Regions from separate parts of the Ramlibacter sp. MAHUQ-53 genome, predicted to be linked through region 1. Evidence: riboswitches for the same ligand, from Rfam matches in the RefSeq annotation. Region 1 holds a riboswitch; the other holds the start of a gene.
What was found. A riboswitch is a leader RNA that binds a small molecule or an ion and turns the genes downstream of it on or off. The one in region 1 is predicted to bind S-adenosylhomocysteine.

Region 1 (4,467 bases):
ATGCCGCGGTACTTCTCGCCGATCAGGTCCTCGTTGGACAGCGCCTCGTCCGCCGCATAGCCCCACAGGTCCTTGCGCACGCGCTCGTGCAGGCACTCGGCGAAGGCCTCGGCCAGACGGTCGGCCAGGGCCTTGAGCATGATCGCGGAGTAGTCGTCGTGGTCGTCGAGGAAGTACTGCTCCTTCTTGTCCACGCCGATGCCGGCGGTCACGGCGAAGACGCCCACGTAGTCCTTCGCCACGCCCTTGGGCGCGACGAAGTCGGCCAGGCAGCGGCTCGGGCGCATCACGCCGTCCACCGCCTGCTTCTCGGCCTGCTGGCGCAGGCCGTACCAGGTCATGGCCACCTGCGAGCGCGACTCGTCGGTGTACAGCTCGATGTCGTCGTCGTTCACGGTGTTGGCAGGCCACAGCCCCATGACCGCATTGGCGGTGAGCCAGCGGCCCTCGATCAGGCGCTTGAGCATGCGCTGGCCGTCGGCGTAGACACGCACGGCCTCGGTCCCCACGACCTCGTCCTTCAGGATCGCGGGGAACGGCCCGGCCAGGTCCCAGGTCTGGAAGAACGGGCCCCAGTCGATGTACTTCGCGAGCTCGGCGAGGTCGAAGTTGCGGAACACACGCCGGCCGATGAACTTCGGCTGCGGCGGGGTGTAGGCCGACCAGTCGATCGGCGTCTTGTTCGCGCGCGCCTTGTCCAGCGGCCACAGCGGCGCCTGCTTCTTGCCGGCGTGCTGCTGGCGCACCTTCTCGTAGTCGGCGTTCACCTCGTCGATGTACTTGGCCGCCTGCTCGGACAGCAGGCTGGTGGCCACGCTCACGCTGCGCGAGGCATCGGGCACGTAGACCACCGGGCCCTCGTAGTGGGGCGCGATCTTCACCGCCGTATGCACGCGGCTGCAGGTGGCGCCGCCAATGAGCAGCGGGATCTTGCGCAGGCGGAAGTGCTCGTCCTTCTGCATCTCGGCGGCGACGTACTGCATCTCCTCCAGCGAGGGCGTGATCAGGCCCGACAGGCCGATGATGTCCGCGCCCTCGACCTTGGCCCGCGCCAGGATCTCGTGGCAGGGGACCATCACGCCCATGTTCACCACCTCGAAGTTGTTGCACTGCAGGACCACGGTGACGATGTTCTTGCCGATGTCGTGCACGTCGCCCTTGACGGTGGCGATGACGATCTTGCCCTTGGCCTTGACGTCCTCGCCGGCCGCCTCCTGCTGGCGCTTCTCCTCCTCGATGTAGGGGATCAGGTGGGCCACCGCCTGCTTCATCACGCGGGCGGACTTCACCACCTGGGGCAGGAACATCTTGCCCTGGCCGAACAGGTCACCCACGATGTTCATGCCGTCCATCAGCGGGCCTTCGATCACGTGCAGCGGGCGGCCGCCCTGGGCCAGCACGTTGCGGTAGGCCTCCTCGGTGTCCCCGGTGATGAAGTCGGTGATGCCGTGCACCAGCGCATGCGACAGGCGCTGTTCCACCGTGCCGTTGCGCCACTCGTTGCGCTTGCTGTCGTCCTTGGCCGCGCCCTTGGCCTGCTCGGCGATCTCCACCAGGCGCTCGCCGGCGTCGGGCCGGCGATTGAGCACCACGTCCTCCACGCGCTCGCGCAGGGTGGGCTCCACCTCGTCGTAGACGCCGACCATGCCGGCGTTGACGATGCCCATGTCCATGCCCGCCTGGATGGCGTGGTACAGGAACACGGTGTGGATCGCCTCGCGCACCGGGTCGTTGCCGCGGAAGGAGAAGCTCACGTTGGACACGCCGCCCGAGACCTTGGCGCCGGGCAGGTGCTGCTTGATCCAGCGGGTGGCCTCGATGAAGTCGACCGCGTAGTTGTCATGCTCCTCGATGCCGGTGGCGATCGCGAAGATGTTGGGGTCGAAGATGATGTCCTCGGGCGGGAAGTCGAGTTCGTCCACCAGCAGCCGGTAAGCCCGCTCGCAGATCTCGATCTTGCGCTGGTAGGTGTCGGCCTGGCCCTTCTCGTCGAAGGCCATCACCACGGCGGCGGCGCCATAGCGCTTGATCAGCTTGGCCTGGTGGCGGAACGGGGCCTCGCCTTCCTTCAGGCTGATCGAGTTGACGATGGCCTTGCCCTGGATGCAGCGCAGGCCGGCCTCGATCACCTCCCACTTGGAGCTGTCCACCATGATCGGCACGCGGGCGATGTCGGGCTCGCTGGCGACCAGGTTCAGGAAGCGCACCATCGCCGCCTGGCTGTCCAGCATGGCCTCGTCCATGTTGATGTCGATCACCTGGGCGCCGTTCTCCACCTGCTGGCGGGCCACGGCCAGGGCCTCCTCGAACTGGCCGTTCAGGATCAGGCGGGCGAAGGCCTTGGAGCCGGTGACGTTGGTGCGCTCGCCGATGTTGACGAACAGCGTCTTCTCGCCGACCAGCACGGGTTCGAGGCCCGCGAGGCGCATGGGAGGGACGGGAAGGGTGTCGGGATGGGGAGCGTCGGTCTGCATGTGGACTCACCTGGCGGGGAAACACGGGGCTAGGTGAGCGCGGTTGGATTCCTCAAGCCTGACGCCGGGCGGGCCCGGCGCTGCAGCGCTCCTTGAGTGGACCGGCATTTTACCGGCTGCGCCGCGGGCGGGACAGGGCAGGCAACTCGACCGGAGTGGTTGTTACGGACCGGTCTTGCCCGCAGGAACCCGCCATGTTCAAGACCACCAGCCAACGCTTCCTCGCCCCCACCCTGGTCCACGCCGCCCAAGTGGCGACGCCCCGGGCCGCCAGCTCGTCGTCCTCGCTGACCTCGCTCAACTACGCCCTGTGCAGCCGCCTGTCTGACCTCGACCCCCACCACCCCTCGGCCCACCGGGCCGATTCGATCGAGCGCCTGCACGAGGAGTTCGCCGAGTCCCTGGCGGAGGAGTGGCGGGCCCTGGGGTCGCAGGCCCGCTCCGGCCTTTCGCCCGAGGAGCAGGACACCCTGCGCCTGAACCGCACCATCAACGCCAACCTCTCGACGACGCTGGAACACGCGCCCCGGCTGCTGCGGGCCTTCACCCCCGATGCCGACCCCGACGTGCCGGGCCACGCCGCGCTGAAATCCGAGTCGGGCAAGGTGTTCTCCCGCATGGTGCAGCACCCCACCCGTCGGGCGCAGGCCATGGTCTATGCCGCGGCCACCCGTTCGGGTGACCACAAGGCCCTGGGCATCCTGCTGCCCACCCCGCAGGAGCGCCGCGAGGTCGAGCGCATGCGCGAGCAGGCCGGCGACCGCGGGCTGGACCTGCGCACCGTGGTCCAGCTCCGCGACTACGCCCACTTCGCCACCGGCTCCTTCAACTTCTACCGGGCGGCCTCCATCCTGAAGACGATGCATGCCACCTTGGACGTGGCCCTGCTGGTGGAGGACGTGACGGCGCCGTTCACCGAGGCCATCGAGCGCCTGTGGGCCTTCCCCGACGCCCGCGTGACGGGCGACGACGTGCACAAGGGGTGGGTGGGCACCAAGGCCCTGCCGCTGGCACCCGGCACCGGATTCGAATTCAGCCGCCCCATCTCGGCCACGGTGCGGGCGGAGGGCAGCTACGTGCTGCGGGTCACGCCCGACTTGCGCAGCTACAACGTGCACCTGGTCATGCGCGGCGGTGAGGGCCAGCGGGTCAAGGCCGTCCACTTCAGCCTCTACAACGCGCTGTCCACGGTGCACGAGGGCGAGGTCATGGTGCTGCCGAACCAGCGCTTCGTGGTGAAGTCGGCCACCGAGGAGGACGTGCGGGACGGCCAGTCCCTGCAGCCGGTCACCCGCTGCATCGCGCAGAAGGTGGGCGAGCCCCACGTGCTGTGAGGCCCGCGCCGCGCCCGTGCCTTACGCGGCGTCCCTGTAGAAGAAGTCCTTGCGCACGCTGCGAGCGGCCAGCGGCGCGACGGCCTGGCCGATGGCGGCGATGTGCTCCGGCGTGGTGCCGCAGCAGCCGCCGACGATGTTGATCAGCCCCTCGGCCGCGAACTCCCGCAGCAGGCGTGCCGTGACCTCGGGGGTCTCGTCGAAGCCGGTCTCGCTCATGGGGTTGGGCAGGCCGGCGTTGGGGTAGCAGCTGATGTAGGTGTCGCCGGCCACCTTGGCCAGCTCCTGGATGTAGGGGCGCATCAGGGCCGCGCCCAGCGCGCAGTTCAGGCCCACGGCCAGCGGCTTCGCATGGCGCACCGAGTACCAGAAGGCGGTGACGGTCTGGCCGCTGAGGATGCGGCCGGAGGCGTCGGTCACCGTGCCGCTGATGATGATCGGCAGGCGCTCGCCCGATTGCTCGAAGTACTCGTCGATCGCGAACAGGGCAGCCTTGGCGTTCAGCGTGTCGAAGATGGTCTCGACCAGGATCAGGTCCACCCCGCCCTCCACCAGCGCCTGCACCTGCTCGAAGTAGGCGGCGCGCAGCTGCTCGAAGGTGACGTTGCGCGCGCCCGGGTCGTTGACGTCGGGGCTGATGCTGGCAGTGCGCGGCGTGG
Region 2 (4,467 bases), on a different contig from region 1:
AGGTTGCCAGGAGACTGCAGGGCGCCTGCAGCCGAACCCCCGATTGTCGCCGATGCCCTGGCCGGCGCCCATCCCGCCGGGCCGCCGGCGCGGGGCGGCCGCGCCGGGAGTCCCGCCTCAGCCCCGCCTGAGCCAGGGCGTGAGGACCTGCCCGAGTTCGGCCGGGGTCGCCACGGCCAGCTGGTCGAACCCGCACGCGTGCGCCGGCTTGTCCAGGCGCCAGCCCTTGAAGGCGGTGGCGTCGCGGAAGCGCCTGCCGGTCAGGTGCTCGTAGCTGACCTCGCACACCCGCTCGGGCCGCAGCGGCTCCCAGCGCAGGGCCTTGCCCACATGCCAGGCGCCCTGGTTCTCCGGGGTCTGCACCTGGTCGCGCCAGGGGTGGCCCTCCAGCGCGTTCTCGCGCAGGGGCGCCAGTTCGGCCACCAGCGCGCGCCGCATGTCCACGGTGAAGGTGGCGGCGGTGCCCACGGGCTGCAGTACGCCGGCTTCGTCGTACAGCCCCAGCAGCAGGGAGCCGACGGCCTCCTGGCGGTCGGTGTGCCAGTGGAAGCCGGCGACCACGCAATCGGCGGTATGGGCGTGCTTGACCTTGAGCTGCGTCCGCTTGGCCGGCTGGTAGGGCGCGTCGGCCGGCTTGGCCATGACGCCGTCGAGGCCGGCGCCCTGGAAGCGCGCCAGCCAGTCCTGGGCCACCGCCCGGTCCGCGGTCTGGGGGGTGAGGTGCAGGGGGGACTTGGCGGCGGCCAGCAGGCGCTCGAGTCGGGCGCGCCGGTCCTGCAGGGGCAGGGCCATGGTGCTGCGGCCGCCGGCGGCCAGCAGGTCGAAAGCGACGAAGGCGGAGGGCGCCTTGCGGGCCAGGAACCCGATCAGGGACTCGGACATCTGGATCCGCTTCTGCAGCGACTCGGCGTCCAGCCCCTGCGGGCCGGAGACGACGATCTCGCCGTCCAGGATGCAGCCCTTGGGGAGCTGCTCGGACAGCGCCTTCTCCAGCTCGGGGAAGTAGCGGTTCAGGGGCTTGAGGTCGCGGCCCTGGATCACCACGCCCGCGGGCGTGCGGAACACCAGGGCGCGCAGGCCGTCCCATTTGGGCTCGAAGAGGAAGCCGTCGCCCTCGGGCAGGGCGGGGGCCACCTTGGCCAGCATGGGGTCGATCGGGGAGGCGGGCATGTTCACTGCGGTCATGCCCCGCTTTTACCACTGGCCCGGGGCGGCCCGCACCGGGGCGCCGCACTATAGTCCCGTCATGCGCCTGATCCCCGCCCTCCTCCTGGCGGCCGCCACGGCCGCCAGCGCCCAGTCCGCCCCTCGTTCCGGCGAGGCCATCGTCCGCGACGCCTGCATGGCCTGCCACGGCGAGGGGTTGCTCAAGGCCCCCCGGCTGGGGGACCGCAAGGCCTGGGCACCCCTGATCCGGGAGGGCCAGCCGGCCCTGACCGCCACCGCCTGGACCGGCATCCGCCAGATGCCCCCCAAGGGCGGCCGCGCCGACCTGAGCCTCGAGGAACTCGCCCGGGCGGTCGCCTACATGGCCCGCCAGGGCGGCGGCAACTGGCCCGACCCCGACGCCGCCACGCTGGCGCGGATCGAGGCGGCGGTGAAAAAACGCGAGGCGCGCGGGGCCAAGCCCTGACACGCTAAAATCGGGGCTTCATCCGAGGAGCGTTGCAGCACGTCCCGTGCGAGGCTCGGATTCCATCTCTTGCAACGACGCTCACCCACGCTGTCCGTGCGGTGAGGCCTCCTCCCCCGGCTGGCGTGGCCTTCAGTTGAACCTGACTTGGAGCCACCCATGAACGCCATCCTCAAGCCCGCAGCCACGACCGACTGCGCCATCGCCGACCTGTCCCTGGCCGACTGGGGCCGCAAGGAAATCCGCATCGCCGAGACCGAGATGCCCGGCCTGATGGCCATCCGCGAGGAGTTCGCGGCCAAGCAGCCCCTCAAGGGCGCGCGCATCACCGGCTCGCTGCACATGACGATCCAGACGGCGGTGCTGATCGAGACGCTGCAGGCGCTGGGCGCCGACGTGCGCTGGGCCTCGTGCAACATCTTCTCCACCCAGGACCATGCCGCCGCGGCCATCGTCGCCAACGGCACGCCGGTGTTCGCCATCAAGGGCGAGTCCCTCGAGGACTACTGGGACTACACCCACCGCATCTTCGAGTTCGGCCCCAAGGGCTCGGCCACCGAAGGCCCCAACATGATCCTGGACGACGGCGGCGACGCCACCATGCTCATGCACCTGGGCAAGCGCGCAGAGAGGGACCCGAGCGTCCTGACCAACCCCGGCAGCGAGGAAGAGCGCATCCTGTTCGCGTCCATCAAGGCCAAGCTGGCCGTCGATCCCACCTGGTACAGCCGCAAGAGCGCGCAGATCCTGGGCGTGACCGAGGAGACCACCACCGGCGTGCACCGCCTGAAGGAAATGTCGGCCAAGGGCACGCTGATGTTCCGCGCCATCAACGTCAACGACTCCGTCACCAAGAGCAAGTTCGACAACCTGTACGGTTGCCGCGAATCGCTGGTGGACGGCATCAAGCGCGCCACCGACGTGATGATCGCCGGCAAGGTGGCCCTGGTGGCCGGCTATGGCGACGTGGGCAAGGGCTCGGCCCAGGCCCTGCGCGCCCTCTCGGCCCAGGTCTGGGTGACCGAGATCGACCCGATCAATGCCCTGCAGGCCGCCATGGAAGGCTTCCGCGTGGTGACCATGGACTGGGCCGCCGACAAGGCCGACATCTTCGTGACCGCCACCGGCAACAAGTCGGTCATCACCTACGAGCACATGGCGAAGATGAAGGACCAGGCCATCGTCTGCAACATCGGCCACTTCGACAACGAGATCGACGTTGCGACCCTCGAGGCCAAGTGCCAGTGGGAGGAGATCAAGCCGCAGGTGGACCACGTGATCTTCGAGGACGGCAAGCGCATCATCCTGCTGGCCAAGGGCCGCCTGGTGAACCTGGGCTGCGCCACCGGCCACCCGAGCTTCGTGATGTCCTCCTCCTTCGCCAACCAGACGATCGCGCAGATCGAGCTGTTCTCGCACCCCGAGGGCTACGACGTGGGCAAGGTCTACACCCTGCCCAAGCACCTGGACGAGAAGGTCGCCCGCCTGCACCTGAAGAAGATCGGCGCGCAGCTCACCGAGCTGAGCGACGAGCAGGCCGACTACATCGGCGTGCCCAAGCAGGGCCCGTACAAGCCGGACACCTACCGCTACTGATCGCGCAGGCAGCGGCATGCGCGCCGACCAGTTGCTCGTGGACCGCGGGCTGGCCACCAGCCGCTCGCAGGCGCAGCGGCTGATCGCCTCGGGCATGCGCTGGCTCTCGCGCGAGGGCTGGAAGCCTGTCGCCAAGAACGGCGAGGAGCTGCCCGCCGGGTGCGAGATCGAGCTGGCCGACGACGCCGAGGTGCGCTATGTCTCGCGCGGCGGCCTCAAGCTCGCCGGCGCGCTGCGCGCCAGCGGCCTCGACGTGGCGGGCCGCGTGTGCCTGGACGTGGGCCAGTCCACCGGCGGTTTCACCGACTGCCTGCTGCAGCAGGGCGCGGCCCGCGTGGTGGGCGTGGACGTGGGCCACGGCCAGCTGCACCCGCGCATCCGCGGCGACGCGCGCGTCGCCTGCCTGGAGCGTATCAATGCGCGCCACCTCGTGGCGGCGGACCTGCCCGAGGCGGCCTACGGCTTCATCACCGGCGACCTGTCGTTCATCTCGCTCACGCTGGTGCTGCCGGCGCTGGCGCCGCTGCTGGCCGAGGGCGGTGACCTGCTGATGCTGGCCAAGCCGCAGTTCGAGCTGCAGCCGGGGCAGGTGGGCAAGGGCGGCATCGTGCGCGATGCGTCGCTGTACGCCGAGGTGGAGCGCAGGCTGCGCGTGTGCTGCGAGTCGCTGGGGCTGCGCGTGGCGGGCTGGTTCGACAGCCCGATCGCCGGCGGTGACGGCAACCGCGAGTTCTTCATCCACGCCCGCCAGGGCGGTTGACCCTCGATTCCCCGATTGTTCGAATTGCGAGAAGGAGAAGCCGATGCTTCCCATCAGCCTTGAGTTCTTTCCCCCCAAGACGCCCGAGGGCGCGGCCAAGCTGCGCGCCGCGCGCCAGGCCCTGTACGCGCTGAAGCCGGAGTTCTGCTCCGTCACCTTCGGCGCGGGCGGCTCGACGCAGGAGGGCACGCTGGCGGCCGTCACCGAGATCATGGGCGAGGGCGTGCCCGCCGCGCCCCACCTCTCGTGCATCGGCCAGACGCGGGCCAGCATCCGCGAGCGCCTGGCGGCCTACCGCGCGGCCGGCGTGCAGCGCATCGTCGCCCTGCGCGGCGACCTGCCCTCGGGCTACGGCATGGGCGGCGAGTTCCGCTATGCCAGCGACCTGGTGGCCTTCATCCGAGAGGAGACGGGCGACCACTTCCACCTCGAGGTGGCGGCCTACCCGGAGGTGCATCCGCAGGCGAAGTCGCCGCAG

Region 2: another riboswitch for S-adenosylhomocysteine. It lies ahead of ahcY (adenosylhomocysteinase); the one in region 1 lies ahead of metH (methionine synthase).

Annotation. Positions count from the first base shown of each region.
Region 1 covers NZ_JBQWTS010000006.1:169,705-174,171, reverse strand. Annotated here, with positions in the region: gene metH (methionine synthase) at 1-2,429, opposite strand, end outside; S-adenosyl-L-homocysteine riboswitch at 2,503-2,574, opposite strand; gene ACT80S_RS11240 (hypothetical protein) at 2,669-3,808, shown strand; gene ACT80S_RS11235 (homocysteine S-methyltransferase family protein) at 3,830-4,467, opposite strand, start outside.
Region 2 covers NZ_JBQWTS010000013.1:55,351-59,817, forward strand. Annotated here, with positions in the region: gene ACT80S_RS17310 (ATP-dependent DNA ligase) at 118-1,185, opposite strand; gene ACT80S_RS17315 (c-type cytochrome) at 1,247-1,633, shown strand; S-adenosyl-L-homocysteine riboswitch at 1,652-1,723, shown strand; gene ahcY (adenosylhomocysteinase) at 1,793-3,229, shown strand; gene ACT80S_RS17325 (TlyA family RNA methyltransferase) at 3,246-3,989, shown strand; gene metF (methylenetetrahydrofolate reductase [NAD(P)H]) at 4,033-4,467, shown strand, end outside.